One region of the Nissabacter sp. SGAir0207 genome, then DNA from elsewhere that is predicted to be linked to it. Evidence: predicted binding sites of a transcription regulator. Region 1 holds the regulator's gene; each other region holds the start of a gene.
The links. Region 1 encodes LexA, which represses DNA repair genes until DNA is damaged. Its sites were predicted from a motif close to TNCTGTATGTACATACAGNA; they were not measured.

Region 1 (3,906 bases):
CAGTTGCAGCGGACGGATGCGGGTCGGGTTGATGGATAGCTCGCCGTCGATGTCGATAATCAGCTTCTGGCGCGCCAGCTCATCACTCAGCGTCGCCAGCACCGTCGGCAGCTCCTCTTTGGTGATGTGCAGGAACAACTCGGCCTTCAGCATCGGGTAGATGAGGTCAATCTGGCGCAGCAGCTCCGCGTGGCTGACGCGGCGGTGGTGCATCACGATGCTGGCAATCAGCGACGGCAGCACCAGCAGGTGGTGGATGTTGTTGCGGTAGTAGGTCATCAGCACCGCCTGCTCACGTGGCAGGATGATGATGTCACCGATGTTATCCTTCTCCACCTCGAACTTGTTCATGTTCAGGGCGTGATCCAGCAGGCCAGCCGGCGTCTGGTCAGGCACCGTCACGTCGCCAGCGTAGGGCACGTTGCGCAGCAGTTGCAGGTAGCAGTCGAGCTGCTCCAGCAGTTGCTCACGGGTCAACGAGCGCTGGCGCGAGGCGAGCAGGGCGGTAGAGCAGAGGTTCATGGCGTTGGCCGCGGCGGCATTGTTGATGCGCACCATGATCTTGTCCGCCAGATCCTGCACCGTCGGCGTCAGCCAGCTTGGGCGCTGCGCCTCAATCGGGTCGATGGCATCACGCCAGGTCGGCACGTGCTGGTTGAGGTAGCTGGTGAGGTGCAGCGGCTCGCCGAAGTTCACATAGCCCTCGCCGAGGTTGCGCAGCTTGCGCAGCCCGCGCAGCATCTGCAGGAAGCCCTCTTTCTCTTTGGTCGCGCCACGCAGCTCCTTGGCGTAGGTGCCCACCTCCATCACATGCTCATAGCCGATGTAGATCGGCACGAGGGTGATCGGGCGGGTACCGCCGCGCAGCATCGCCTGAATGGTCATCGCCAGCGTGCCGGTTTTCGGCTCCAGCAGGCGGCCAGTGCGTGAGCGCCCGCCCTCGACGAAGTACTCCACCGAATAGCCGCGCGTAAAGAGTTCGCCCAGATACTCACGGAACACCGTGGAGTAGAGCTTGTTGCCCTTGAAGGTGCGGCGGATGAAGAACGCGCCCAGCCGACGGAAAATCGGGCCGGCTGGCCAGAAGTTCAGGTTGATGCCAGCGGCGATGTGCGGCGGCACCAGCCCCTGATGGTAGAGCACGTAGGAGAGCAGCAGGTAGTCCATGTGGCTGCGGTGGCAGGGCACGTAGACGATCTCCTGCCCATCCTGCGCCAGCTGGCGCACGCGATCGGCGTTGCTGACGTTGATGCCTTGGTAGAGGCGGTTCCACGTCCAGCTCAGGATGCGGTCGGAGAGGCGCACTGTCTCGTAAGAGAAGTCCGCGGCGATCTCCTCCATCAGGGCGATGGCGTTCTGCCGCGCCTTGTCATGGGAGATCTTCTTGCTGCGCGCCTCATCTTCCACTGCCTTCTCAATCGCCTTGGAGGCCAGCAGCTTGTTGAACAGATCCTGACGGGCGGGCAGGCGCGGGCCAACGGCGGCCAGCCGCTGGCGGGCGAAGTGCATCCGCGCGACGCGCGCCAGCTTCTGCGCGATGGTTTTGTCGGTGCCGTGCTCGGTCGCCATGTAGCGCAGCGAGACGGTATTGGAGAAGCGCACAAAGCTGTCGCGCCCCAGCCACACCACGGCGAAAAACTTCTGGATGCCGTTGAGCAGCCGCAGGTGCGGCATCATCTGGCCATCCCCCTCGCGGCCCGGCGAGCGGCCGAACATCACCGAGACCGGCAGCATCTGGATGTCGAGCTGCGGGTTATTGCGGTGCAGATCGAGGTAGTCGTGGAACAGCTTGACCGACTCCTCCTGCGGGGTGTAATAGCGGAAGAAGCGTGGCCCCTGGCCGATGAACACATGGCTCGGCAGGTGGTGGCCATCAATCTCCAGCGGAATTAATGGATCGGGCAGGTTCTGCGCCAGGCACTGCTGCCGCAGGGTCAGAAGGTCTGCCTTCGAATCATAGGGTAAAACGTAAAGTACCGGCCGGGTCGGATCCAGGCGGAGTTCCGTCACCGGATCGGCAGGTATCACCTTGCTTCTTACCAGCAATTTGAGCGGTAAGTTCAAAAGGGAGTAGTAAAGTTTGCGCCAACCTGACATAAAAATGTAAAGCCTCATATAAGCGATGCGCCGCAAGGATATCAGAAAGCCGGTTTGATATCTTTCGTCCCGAGCGGATGAATAGCCGCTAAAATATTGTTAATTCATCTTAAGGTGCAGAGCGTATGGCAAATCAAACAACCGGGTTGGTCCGTATCTATAAAGCGGCCGGTTATTCGGTAAAAGGACTGCTGGCAGCCTGGAAAAATGAGGCTGCATTCCGACAAGAGGCCATGCTGGCCATCCCGGCCATCATCCTGGCGTTCTGGCTGGATGTGACCACCGTTGAGCGCATCCTGATGGTCGGGGCCATCGTGCTGGTGATGATCATTGAGATTATCAACAGCGCGATCGAGGCCATTGTCGACAGAATCGGGCCGGAGTTGCATCCGCTCTCGGGCCGCGCCAAGGATCTTGGCTCGGCGGCCGTTGCGTTGGCTATCATACTGACACTTTTCGTCTGGGCAATGGTGCTGCTGCCCCATTTGTCATAACTTGCGAAGATTTACGCAAAAGCGCACGGTAAACAGTGCAAAATGCACCGGAACCGGGGATTTTTCGCCTGTCAGGTTTTCAACTGCGCCGTAGCTGTATATACTCCCAGCAAGACTGTATAAACAACCAGGGGGCGGGATGAAAGCACTTACCACCAGACAGCAAGAGGTCTATGACCTCATTCGCGACCACATTTCCCAGACCGGCATGCCGCCGACGCGTGCCGAGATTGCGCAGCGCCTGGGTTTCCGCTCGCCTAACGCGGCAGAAGAGCACCTGAAGGCGCTGGCGCGCAAGGGTGTGATTGAGATTGTCTCCGGCGCCTCACGCGGCATCCGCCTGCTGATGGAAGAGGAGAACGGCCTGCCGCTGATTGGCCGCGTCGCCGCCGGCGAACCGCTGCTGGCACAGCAGCACATTGAGAGCCACTACCAGGTTGACCCGGCGATGTTCAAGCCGAGCGCCGACTTCCTGCTGCGCGTCAGCGGCATGTCGATGAAAGACATCGGCATTCTGGATGGCGACCTGCTGGCGGTGCACAAGACCCAGGATGCGCGCAACGGCCAGGTGGTGGTGGCGCGCATTGATGATGAAGTTACCGTCAAGCGCCTGAAAAAGCAGGGCAACATTGTGCACCTGCTACCGGAAAACAAAGAGTTCACCCCGATCGTGGTTGACCTGCGCGAGCAGACCTTCTCTATTGAAGGGCTGGCCGTCGGCGTCATTCGCAACGGCGACTGGAGCTAACGGCATAGGGCGCAGTGCAGGAAGCGGCTGCGCCAGCCGGATACAGTCCTGAACTCCTGATAACGCCCCCTCGTGGGGCGTTGTCGTTTCTTCTCCCTGCCCGTGAGCGAACTGATGCCACTGATTGCCGCCCTACGGTTCGGTGAGACCGACCGCCAGCTCTGGCGTTTGGCGCTGCCGATGATCTTCTCCAACGTCACCGTCCCGCTGCTGGGGCTGGTAGACACCGCCGTCATCGGCCACCTCGACAGCCCGGACTACCTCGGCGGCGTCGCGGTTGGCGCGATGGCGACTAGCTTCCTGTTTATGCTGCTGCTGTTCCTGCGCATGAGTACCACCGGCATGACGGCGCAGGCGTTCGGCGCCCGCGATCCGGCGCGGCTGGCGCGGGCCTTTATGCAGCCGCTGCTGCTGTCGGTTGCCGCGGGCCTGCTGATTTTGCTGTTCCGCCACCCGCTGATTGAACTGGCGCTGGGGCTGGTGGGCGGCCATGCCGCGGTGCTGGAGCAGGCGCGGCTGTTCCTCGAGATCCGTTGGCTCAGCGCGCCAGCCTCACTGGCGAATCTG
Region 2 (3,906 bases), on a different contig from region 1:
TAATCACATAGCCTTCCAAGCTTCTAAACAGGGCGGTCGAACTCACAGGCTGCCCTTTATGTTGCTGAATTGCTTTTGCCAGTGTCATGCCCATGACGCCTCAGATGCCGCTTATGCGCCTTGGTTTGCATAGCCCGTCGAGCACATTCCTCCCGTTCCTTTCGAACCTCCTCCTTCATCCAGAGTAAGAAGGTGACAATCAGAGAGATCAGCAGAAAGATGGCTATCAGCCATAGCAAAGGCCCCAGGTAATACAGGGCAATGCCCTGTTCAGCGGATTTTGCCTCTGCATTCTCTGTGCATACCAGCATCACCCACGGCACAAAATGCAGGTATTGCCTGGCACTATTCGTCAGTTTTTTTACATCCATTCGCCAGACTCCTGCCGATATTGGATTTGAACCACTTTTTCGGCCTGCACTGGAAATTCCAGCAGCGGAGCAGCCCGGTCAGTGTATTGCCCCAGAAACACCCCCTCGTAGCAGGTACAGAAGCCTTCATCCAGCAAGCGGAAAGGGATACCTAAGCTTGCAACGTCCTCGAGCTTACAGCAGGTTTTTTGTGGCCCCAGGGTGTTCATGGGAATGCCTTTTTTCACATCTTTGGTGATGATCCACGCGTGCATAACCTTCTCCTGTATCACTGAAAATAAGGGTAAATTTCTGAGGAGCACTTTCTAAGCTGCCTAATAGACCAGCATCTTGCCGCCTCATAAACAGGATAGATTTTGCACGCCCCCTTTGTCAATACATGACAACATGAATTTGTCATTAGTTTACGAAGGCGAAAAAAAACCACCTTTCGGTGGCCCTTTTCATGGCTGACATGCTGCGTGCATCAAGGTCATGGCATCATCAAGCGTGCGGCGGTGCCAGCCACGCATAACGGTGCTATACCAGCGCCAATGGCCTCTGTCCTTCAGGATTTTGGATGGTCATTGGTCATCTAGTCTACGCCTGCGAAAAGTAACGCGGCGATGAGGGGCATGCTGTAAAGCAGGAGTTACCCTGGGCTGCTCTGCTCTAAAAGCGTTTAGGCGCTGGCGGCTCATAGGGCAGGGTTTCAAATTGTCCCGAGATCTGGCGGTAATGTTGCACACGCTCGCGAAAGTAGGCCCGCAGATGTTCAGGCTGTTCACGTTCGACCAGCTCTGGCACCACCGGCATGTTGTACCGCTCTTTATAGGCAACCCCACTGGCCGCCAGATCCACATTGACCTTTTCTCGTTCAGCATCAGGCTTTGCCGCCAAATTAAAACTCATTGTCGTGCTCCGAAAGTGGAGAATACGGTGATTTTAACCGCACTCAGCGGCCCTGTGTCTTTTCAATCAGTAACTTTCTCATATACTGGATAAATATACAGTTAATAGAGGAGGTTCAATATGACAATCAGCAGCCCGTTTTATCAGCCAGGCGAAGAAATGCCTGCTCTTGCTATCCCGTTGTTTTTGGAGCGTTGCCAGGCAGGTTTCCCGTCGCCCGCGGCTGATTACGTGGAGCGCACCCTGGATCTGAATGAGTACTGCATCCGCCATCCCAGTGCAACATACTTTGTCCGTGCAGAGGGCGACTCCATGTCACAGGGAGGCATTTCCAGTGGAGATTTGCTGATTGTTGATCGCTCTGAAAAACCCGGCCACGGTGATATTGTGATTGCGGCCGTAGACGGTGAGTTTACCGTCAAGCGGCTGATGCTACGTCCCCGCCTTGGGCTGTTCCCCATGAACCCGGCCTTCCCTCCCTTGTATGTTGACCCGGACACACTGGAGATTTTCGGCAAGGTGATGCATATCATCCACAGTGTGGGACGATGACCATGTTTGCGCTCGCAGACGTCAATGCGTTTTATGCCAGCTGTGAGACCGTATTCCGGCCCGATCTGAAAGGGCGTCCCGTCGTGACCGCAAGTAATAATGATGGCTGCATTATTGCCAGAAATGCGGCCGCCAGGTGCATCCCCGGCATCAAAATGGGCACCCCACTTTTCCAGATCAAGCATTTGATCAGGCAACACAACGTAGTGGTTTTTTCAAGCAATTACGCACTGTATGCGGACTTAAGCGCACGCGTCATGTCAGTGTTGGAGTCGCTGGCGCCGAAAGTGGAGGTGTATTCAATCGATGAAGCCTGGATGGATGTCACGGGGATAGAGGCCAGCCTCCCCTATGAGGCATTTGGCCGCCTGGTACGCGAGCAGGTGTATGCCCATACCGGCCTGACCGTGGGCGTGGGCTGCGCACCCAGCAAAACCCTTGCTAAAGCCTGCAACCATGCTGCTAAGACTTGGCCGGCGACGCGAGGTGTTGTGGCACTGACTGATCCATTGCGCATCCGCAAGCTTTTGTCCCTGCTTGATGTGGAAGATGTCTGGGGAATAGGCCGCAGGCTCTCCAGGACGCTAAAAAGCATGGGGGTTCACTCGGCCCTGCAATTAGCCAACCTGGATACAGGATTTGCTCGCCGGCATTTCGGTGTCGTCATGGAGCGTACCGTGCGGGAGCTGCGTGGCGAATCCTGTATTGCCCTGGAAGACAATGCCCCTGCCAAGCAGCAAATTGTCTGTTCGCGTTCTTTTGGCCGGCGCATCACACAGGAGCATGACATGCGGCAGGCTATCTGCCGCTATGCCGAGCGCGCCGCAGAGAAGCTGCGTGAGGAGAAACAGTTCTGCCGGCACATTACCGTGTTTGTCCGTACTTCCCCCTATGCCGATGAGCCGCAATATGGCAATGCCGGCACCGAAAAATTACTGACGGCTACCCAGGATACGCGCGATATTGTGGCGGCCGCCCAGCGTATTCTGGATCGTCTGTGGCGCCCTGGTTTTCACTATGCCAAAGCCGGCGTGATGCTCAACGACTTCTCGCCCAGCGGCGTGGCTCAGCTGCACCTGTTCGATGCCCATGCTCCTCGGCCAAATAGCGAAGCCCTGATGCACGTGGTCGATAAAATCAACCATACGGGTCTTGGACGGGTCTGGTTTGCGGGACAGGGCATTGAACCCAGCTGGCAGATGAAACGTGAAATGCTGTCACCTGCCTACACTACCCGCTGGACAGATCTGCCAAAAGTCAGATTTTAAAGTGCGGTTTTAGCCTGTTATGATCGGTGTCTTTAATTATTTCTATGAATTTTAAGCTTAATTTTGGGGTCAGATGTTAAGGAAGTATGTGGTGATAGCTACAATGTTAGTCGTAGCATTGGTGGTGAGTGGTTACTCATGGCTCAGGCATTCAGCGGCAGAGGTGCTCTACCTCGTTCCCGAATCTATTCCATATAGTCCCTGATAGGGGGAGCCAGGGCGCCCTATATGGCAGCCGGTGCCCTGTCAGACCTACAAGGTTCAGTCCACAATCTCAATTTGCATGTAGTGACCGACTTCAACAGGTTGCGTATAGTGGAGATATGCCTGGGCTAATGCCGGTAAAAGAGCCACTACGTTGCCTGTAAACCGCATCTCGACGGGTTGCAGGCGCTTCATATTGTCATCATAGGCATGGATGAGATCCATTTTACGCATGTAAACCGTCTGTTTTTTGGGGTAAGAGTAACTCTCATCCATCCAGTCTTTGTCATCGACCAATTCGCTCTGCCAGCCAGCCTGTTGTGCCCGTTCAATAAAGTAGGTCAGGCGGAACAGGTCATCCTGATTCGCCACCTGCCCTGAGTGAATTTTCCACCAATAATCTGCATTGCCAATGAGATTGGCCTTGGCACCCTTTTTCTTGCCTTCACTTTGCAGCCACAGAATATCCGAGGCCACAGCCCGCGAAAATAATTTGTACTTTTGCGCGTTAGCCAGCCACCCCATAACAAACAGGTGCTCACTGGTTTTGTTAGTAACTTTTCCTGACTGCTGCGCTAATTTTAACGCCACCAGAAGGCACCAGGCGAAATGGCCTAACT
Region 3 (3,906 bases), 1.3 Mb from region 1:
CCCCGGTCCTGCGGAGCAGGCAGCAGGTGCGGTACCTCAATGGGATGAGCGATTTTTATGTGATGGCCCTCCCGGCTTTTCAGCGGTTCTGGTGTCGTTATCCTGATGCTGGCCTGTGGCGCAGGGCGTCTCGCGCCTGCGGGCAGACTTACCAATGAAGGAAAACGCCATGAGCAAGAAAACTGGCCACGTGAAGTGGTTCAACGAATCCAAAGGCTTCGGCTTCATCACCCCGGCTGACGGTTCCAATGACCTCTTCGTCCACTTCTCGGCGATCGTCAGCGACGGCTTCAAAACCCTGGCGGAAGGGCAGCAGGTGGAGTTCTCCGTACAGGAGACCCCGCGTGGCCCATCGGCTGCCAACGTGGTTGCCATCTGACTGCGCGTTGCCGCCCCGTGCGGTGAGCGCCTGAAAACCCGCCCGGCGCGGGTTTTTTTGCCCCAGGCCCCCGCCGGGTTACCGCGCCCGGCCCGCTCTCTGCTATGATGGGCGCTTGCCGGAACTGACTGTATTGCAGCACACGCCCGCCCCCCTTTTTTTCCATCATAAGAGCGACTGTCTTGAGCACACTCCCATTTTCTTCCCTGCCGCTGCCGGCGGAGCAACTCGACAATCTGGCGGAACTGGGTTACGCCACCATGACCCCGGTACAGGCCGCCGCCCTGCCGGCCATCCTCGATGGCCGTGACGTCCGTGCCAAGGCACAGACCGGCAGCGGCAAAACCGCTGCCTTCGGCATTGGCCTGCTGGACAAGATTGTCGCTGGCCAGTACCTCACTCAGGCGCTGGTGCTCTGCCCAACCCGCGAGCTGGCGGATCAGGTGAGCAAAGAGCTGCGCCGCCTCGCGCGCTTCACCCAGAACATCAAGATCCTGACCCTGTGCGGCGGCCAGCCCATTGGCCCGCAGCTTGATTCGCTGGTGCGCCCGCCGCATATCGTGGTCGGCACGCCGGGCCGGGTACAGGAGCACCTGCGCAAGCAGACGCTGAACCTGGACGCACTGCGCCTGCTGGTGTTGGATGAGGCCGATCGTATGCTCGATATGGGCTTCAGCGATGACATCGACGAGGTGATCCGCTACACCCCGCCGCAGCGCCAGACCCTGCTGTTCTCCGCCACCTACCCGGAGGGGATCGCCCGCATCAGCGCCCGTGTCCAGCGCGAGCCGCTGACGATTGAGATCGACGGCGGTGAGCAGCCGCCCTCCATTGAACAGATTTTCATCGAGACCAGCCGCGACAAACGCCTGCGCCTGCTGACCGGCACCCTGCGCCACTACCAGCCGGCCTCGTGTGTGGTGTTCTGCAACACCAAACGCGATTGTCAGGAGGTGGCCGACGCGCTGGCTGCCGAGAACATCAGCGCGCTGGCCCTGCACGGCGACCTGGAGCAGCGTGACCGCGATCAGGTGCTGGTGCGCTTCGCCAACCGCAGCTGCCGGGTGCTGGTGGCGACCGATGTCGCCGCGCGCGGCCTCGACATCAAGGATCTGGAGCTGGTGGTGAACTACGAGCTCTCCTTCGACCCCGAGGTGCACGTCCACCGCATTGGCCGTACTGGCCGCGCGGGTACGGCCGGTGTAGCGGTCAGCTTCTGCGCCCCACAGGAGATGGTACGCGTGCACGCGCTGGAGGATTACCTCGCCATCCGCACCCAGTGGCAGCCGGCTGACAAGCTGATGGCGACCCCGTCCGTGGCGCTCGAGCCAGAGATGGCTACGCTCTGCATCGATGGCGGCCGCAAGGCGAAAATCCGCCCCGGCGATATCCTTGGCGCGCTGACCGGTGACGCCGGGCTGACGGCGGCGGAAGTCGGCAAAATCGACATGTTCCCGATACATGCCTATGTGGCGATCCGCCGTGCCAGCGTCCGTCGTGCGCTCTCGCAGCTCCAGCAAGGTAAAATCAAAGGCAAAAGCTGTAAAGCCCGGTTATTGAAGTAATTTATTTTTTGGGAGGCGGGTTCCGGTTTGTGCGAAAGGGCTTGCCTCCCCGTCCTATTTTCCTTAAACTGTATATCTATACAGTAGTGTGCCATTAAGAGGATTAACACTCATGACGGTTGAAGTGAAATATGTCGTGGTGCGACAAGGCGAGGAAAAGATGACGTTTGCGACCAAGAAAGAGGCTGACGCTTACGACAAGATGCTGGATCTGGCCGATACCCTGTCTGAATGGCTGGCCCATTCCGCACTGGAGATGGAGGAGGGCGAGCGTGAAAGCCTGAGCTTCTTCCTGGCCGAGCATAAAGATCCGCTGACCCAGATCCTGCGCGGCGGTTCGCTGGAGAGCGTGCTGGCGAGCAAAGCGGAAGAGGGTGCTGAAGAGCCGGCGCGCCTGAAGCCCAAGGGCCGCGGCAAAGAGGCGGCGGACAGCGACAATCAGGCCGCCTGAGCCTGACGCCATCAAGGAGTGATGCCATGCGATCCTTTACCTTCTATGGCCGCTTCCAGGATGACATCCTGGCCGGCCGCAAAACCATTACCCTGCGTGACAGCCTTGAGGCCGACGTTACGCCGGGTGAGGTGTTGTGCGTCTCGCGCCTTGAGGATGGCGGCGTCTTCTGCCATCTGCGCGTGCTTGCCGTAACGCCAGTGGCCCCTTCCGAGCTAAACGACACCCACGCCCGGCAGGAGAACATGTCCCTCCCTGAGCTGCGACAGCTTATCCAGACCCTCTATCCCGATATCCAGCAACTCTACTGCATTGAGTTCGCCCTCTGTTAGGGGCTATCATGCCTCTTTTGTTAAGATGTTGTTTTCAGGTTGCCTGAGGCGCCAACATTTATCCAACGCCTGACCGGCGCAGTAGCCATACTTAGCAGGATTCCATGCGCCGGTGCGTCCTTTCGCCCCTTATCGGTTAACAATGGCAGTGCCAGGGAACAGTCGATGATCACACCACCCAAAGCTGACAAGCGCCCCCATACCCTCACCACGCACGGTGATAGCCGTATCGATGAGTATTACTGGCTACGTGATGATGAGCGCAGCGCGCCGGATGTGCTGGCCCACCTGACCGCCGAGAACCAGTACACCGAGCAGATGATGCAGCCCCATCAGGCACTGCGTGAAACCCTCTATCAGGAGATGGTAGATCGTATCCCGCAGGAGGATGCCTCAGTACCCTACGTGCGCCACGGTTACCGCTACCAGACCCGCTACCAGCCCGGTAAGGAGTACCCGATCTACGTGCGCCAGCCTGCCGCCGAGACGCAGGCATGGGAGGTGCTGCTGGATGCCAACGTGCGGGCGGAGGGGCATGAGTTCTACACCCTCGGCGCGCTGGACGTCAGCCCGGACAACCAGCGGCTGGCGATGGCGGAGGATTTCCTCTCGCGCCGCCAGTACGACATCCGCATCCGTGAGGCGGCCAGCGAGCAGTGGTCGGAAGAGGTGATCACCAACACCTCCGCCAGCTTTGAGTGGGCCAATGACTCCCGCACCCTCTATTACGTGCGCAAGCATGACAAAACGCTGCTGCCTTATCAGGTCTATCGCCATGTAGTGGGCAGCGATCCGGCGCAGGATGTGCTGGTGTATGAGGAGCAGGATGACACCTTCTACGTCAGCCTGGAGAAGACCACCTCCGAGCGCTATATCCTGATCCACCTCAGCAGCACCACCACCTCAGAGATCCTGCTGCTGGATGCGGCGGAGCCAGAGGCCGAGCCACAGATCTTTGTGCCGCGCCGCCGTGACCACGAATACGCCATCGATCACTACCGTGACCACTTCTATATCCGCTCCAATAAAGAGGGCAAAAACTTTGGCCTCTATCAGGCCGATCGCCCGGACGAGGCGGGGTGGCAGGTGGTGATACCGGCGCGCCAGGAGGTGATGCTGGAGGGCTTCAGCCTGTTCCGCCACTGGCTGGTGGTGGAGGAGCGCAGCGAGGGGCTGACC
Region 4 (3,906 bases), 1.8 Mb from region 1:
CCAGCGGCAGGTGGCGGAAACGCGCGTCGAGTTGGGTGTCCGGGCAGACCAGTACCCCGTCATGGTTCAGGGTGTGGAGGCAGAAGGCGTCCTCTTTGTCGGTCTCATCCAGCGGGAAGTTGGTCTTGGCCTTGATCAACTGCCGGTCGGCGGTGATCAGGGTCACCAGACTGGTGGGCATGTCGAGCAGCTTGCAGGTCAGGCTGGTGATTTTGTTAAGGATTTCGTCTTGCGACATGTCAAGGATTTGCAGCTCTTTCAGTGCCTGCAAGCGTTGCTGTTCATCCTGACTTGAGGGGGTAGACATGGGCGATACCTTAGGGGCTGTGAACCCCTCATTACAGACATTTCTTTAAAAAAGACAACAAGTAATGACAAATAAATTCCAAAAGTCTGAAATAAACAAAATTCCCCCGATTTAATCCGGTGGATTGGCGCTGCCGCACGTGACAAGGGCTGTGTTTACAGCCGTTTACTCATGTTATAGCCAGTCAGCTGGAAGTCGCACGCCTCATACAGGTGGCGCGCACGCGGGTTGTCTGCCGCCACCCGCAGGCGCATCTCCGCCACGCCCGCCGCCCGCAGTTGTGCCTCCAGCTCTGCCAGCGCCCGGCGGCCATGCCCCTGCCCACGGCAGTGCGGCAGCACCATGAAGTCCATGATAAAGGCGTTGGTCTCATTCTGCTGATACCAGAGGAAGCCGACCACCGTGCCAGCTTGCTCCAGCGTCAGCAACTGCTGGTGCGCGGTGGCGATGCCGTGGGGCAGCACGCTGGTCAGGGCGTGGCGCGCCTCTGCCTGCGCCCGCTCCGCCGTATAGCCATAGTTGGCTTGCAGATCCTCGGCGTAGTCCGCGACAAAATAGATTGCCCACTGGTCAAACTCGGTTGGGGTCATGGTGCGCAGCATTGGTGCCTCTTTTTTCAGGGAGAGATAGGGGTAGTTTGCCGTCTCGCTTGGCGAAATGCCGCCTATTTTCGCGGCATTCAGCACAGGCTGAGCGAAAAAAACGGTTGCCAGCCTTTCCCTCGCGCTAAAGTCATGCATATACTGTATAAAAAACCAGTATATATGGAGTTAAGTGATGGACGTTTATCGCGCCATGACCGAACCACCGGTGGCAGAGACGCCGCTGTTCCAGGACAGCGTGCCCGCGGGCTTCCCCAGCCCGGCCCAGGATTACGTTGCGCGCCGCCTCGATCTCAATGAGATGTGCGTGACGCACCCGGCCGCCACCTATTTTGTCCGCGCCACGGGCGAGTCGATGGTGGACGCCGGCATTTTCGAGGGATCGCTGTTGGTGGTTGACCGCAGCCTGGAGGCGCGCCACGGCGACATCGTGATCGCCGCAGTCTCCGGTGAGTACACCGTCAAGCGGCTCTGCCTGCATCCGCAGGTGCGGCTGGAGCCGATGAACCCGGCGTTCCCCAGCATCGTGCTACAGGATGAGGACTCGGTGGAGCTGTTCGGCGTGGTCACCTACACGCTGCGCGGCCTGCGCTGAAAAAACGGGCGGCCCGTGGGCCGCCCGTTGCGTCTCTGCCAAGGTGCGCCGTGCCTCAGGCGCAGCGCTCAAGGGCGATCGGCACGTTTTTATAGGCCGGGATGCCGCTCTCCTCATCATGGCTGTTGAGGGGCACCAGCACGTTGCCCTCCGGGTAGTAGGTGGCGACCGAGCCGGGCGCCATGTCATACACCACCACCGTCAGGTTATCCATGCGCCGCTCCGGCGACGGCTGGCCGTTGGCGTCCAGCGCAATCACGTTCACCTTGTCGCCCACCCGCAGCTGGCGGCTCTCCGCCTCATCCGCATTGATAAACAGCACGTCACGGCGGCCGGTCACGCCGCGGTAGCGGTCGTTCAGGCCATACAGCGTGGTGTTGTACTGATCATGGCTGCGCAGGGTGGTCAGCACCAGCTCATGCCCCTGCGCCGAGCGCGGGTCTTCGTTGATCCCCTCCATCACCAAAAAGTTGGCCTTGCCGGAGGGGGTGTTCCACTTGCGCTCCGAGGCGGCGTTGTAGAGCCGGAAACCGCCGGGCTTCATGATGCGCTGGTTGTAATCCTTGAAGGCCGGGAACACCGACTCAATGGCATCGCGGATAAAGTGGTAGTCCGACACCAGTTTGTCCCACGGCACCACGCTGTTGGGCAGCGAGGCCTTCGCCAGCGCCGCCACCAGATTGGGTTCCGAGCGCAGGTGCGGCGAAACCGGCTCCAGCGAGCCGCGCGAGGCGTGCACCATCGACATCGAGTCCTCGACCGTCACCGACTGGTCGCCGGAGCGCTGGGTATCGCGCTCGGTGCGGCCAATCACCGGGAACAGGTAGGTGTGCTTCGCCACCGCCAGGTGGGAGCGGTTGAGCTTGGTCGCCATATGCACCGCCAGATCCAGTTTGCGCATCGCCTCAAAGCAGACCTCCGGGTCGGGCATTGCCACCGGCAGGTTGCCGCCGAGGCAGAACAGCGCCTTGGATTTGCCCTCGCGCATGGCGTGGATGGAGGCGATCGCCCCATGGCCATGCTTGGCGGGCGGCTTGAAGCCAAAGGTGCGCTCAATGCCATCCAGCAGATCCTGATTAGGGATTTCGGTGATGCCCACCGTGCGGTCGCCCTGCACGTTGGAGTGGCCGCGCAGCGGGCAGATGCCCGCGCCCTTTTTGCCGATGTTGCCGCGCATCAGCAGCAGGTTCGCCAGTTGCTGCACGTTCTTGGTGCCGTACTGGTGCTGGGTGATGCCCATGCCGTAGCAGAGGATGGTGCGCTCGGCGCGGGCGTAGAGCCGCGCGACGTGCAGGATATCCTTGTGGCTCAGGCCGGAGACGCGCTCGATGTCAGCCCAGGAGGTGGCCTGCACATCCGCTTTCAGCGCCTCGAAGCCCTCGGTGTGCTCACGGATGAAGGCCTCATCAATCACCCCCGGTTCGCCCTTGCTCAGCGCCTCGTCATGCAGCGCCAGCAGGGACTTCATGATCCCCTTGACCATCGCCGCGTCACCGCCGACCCGCACCTTGTAGTAGGTGGAGGAGAGGCGGGTAGAGCTAAGGGTCAGCATCTCCAGCGGGCTTTGCGGCGAAGTGAAGCGCTCCAGCCCGCGCTCCTGCAACGGGTTGAAGGCGATGATGGTGCCGCCGCGTTTCGCCACCTCGCGCAGGGTGCCGAGCATCCGTGGGTGGTTGGTGCCGGGATTGTGGCCGATGCACAGCACCAGATCGCAGTGGTCGAAATCCTCCAGCTCCACCGTGCCCTTGCCAACGCCAATCGAGACCGGCAGGCCGACGCTGGTCGGCTCATGGCACATGTTCGAGCAGTCAGGGAAGTTGTTGGTGCCATACTCACGCGCGAACAGCTGGTAGAGGAAGGCCGCCTCATTGGAGGCGCGGCCAGAGGTGTAGAACTCCACGCTGTCCGGGTCGTCGTAGCCCTGCATCAGCGCGCCAATCTCACTGAAGGCAGTCTCCCATTCGATGGCCTGATAGGTGTCGCTCTCGGCATGGTACTTCATCGGATGGGTCAAACGGCCCTCATTCTCCAGGTTGAAGTCATTGCGCTCCCACAGCTCCTTCACCGGGTGCGCGGCGAAGAACTCCGGGGTGGCGCGCTTTTTGGTCGCTTCCCAGGAGACCGCCTTCGCGCCGTTCTCACAAAACTCAAACGAAGAGGTGTGGAGCGGATCGGGCCAGGCGCAGCCGGGGCAGTCGAACCCCTGCGGCTGGTTGACCTTGAACAGGGCGATCACATCCTGCTTCACGGACATCTGCCCACGGATGGCGTCTGCCACCGCCTTCAGCGCGCCCCAACCGCCGGCGGAACCGCCGTAGGGGGCAATGCCAATCGCGCCATTTTTCTGTTTCATGTTATTCCTCTCTCACACATGCTTGCCAAACCAGTAAGAAAAATTGTAG

Region 2: the regulator LexA is predicted to act here: its motif matches at 1,346-1,365, upstream of umuD (translesion error-prone DNA polymerase V autoproteolytic subunit).
Region 3: the regulator LexA is predicted to act here: its motif matches at 2,011-2,030, upstream of C1N62_RS09865 (YebG family protein).
Region 4: the regulator LexA is predicted to act here: its motif matches at 1,049-1,068, upstream of umuD (translesion error-prone DNA polymerase V autoproteolytic subunit).

What each region holds. Positions count from the first base shown of each region.
Region 1 is NZ_CP028035.1:3,533,334-3,537,239, reverse strand. It holds gene plsB (glycerol-3-phosphate 1-O-acyltransferase PlsB) at 1-2,097, opposite strand, end outside; gene C1N62_RS15870 (diacylglycerol kinase) at 2,223-2,591, shown strand; gene lexA (transcriptional repressor LexA) at 2,731-3,339, shown strand; gene dinF (MATE family efflux transporter DinF) at 3,454-3,906, shown strand, end outside.
Region 2 is NZ_CP028041.1:44,913-48,818, reverse strand. It holds gene C1N62_RS22720 (hypothetical protein) at 57-371, opposite strand; gene C1N62_RS22715 (hypothetical protein) at 362-625, opposite strand; gene C1N62_RS22710 (DNA polymerase III subunit theta) at 1,023-1,262, opposite strand; gene umuD (translesion error-prone DNA polymerase V autoproteolytic subunit) at 1,383-1,814, shown strand; gene umuC (translesion error-prone DNA polymerase V subunit UmuC) at 1,817-3,082, shown strand; gene C1N62_RS22695 (DUF2913 family protein) at 3,344-3,906, opposite strand, start outside.
Region 3 is NZ_CP028035.1:2,258,874-2,262,779, reverse strand. It holds gene C1N62_RS09875 (cold shock domain-containing protein) at 170-379, shown strand; gene dbpA (ATP-dependent RNA helicase DbpA) at 562-1,944, shown strand; gene C1N62_RS09865 (YebG family protein) at 2,057-2,395, shown strand; gene yqfB (N(4)-acetylcytidine aminohydrolase) at 2,422-2,727, shown strand; gene C1N62_RS09855 (S9 family peptidase) at 2,893-3,906, shown strand, end outside.
Region 4 is NZ_CP028035.1:1,406,110-1,410,015, forward strand. It holds gene C1N62_RS05955 (EAL domain-containing protein) at 1-307, opposite strand, end outside; gene C1N62_RS05960 (GNAT family N-acetyltransferase) at 463-909, opposite strand; gene umuD (translesion error-prone DNA polymerase V autoproteolytic subunit) at 1,085-1,504, shown strand; gene C1N62_RS05970 (FdhF/YdeP family oxidoreductase) at 1,560-3,857, opposite strand.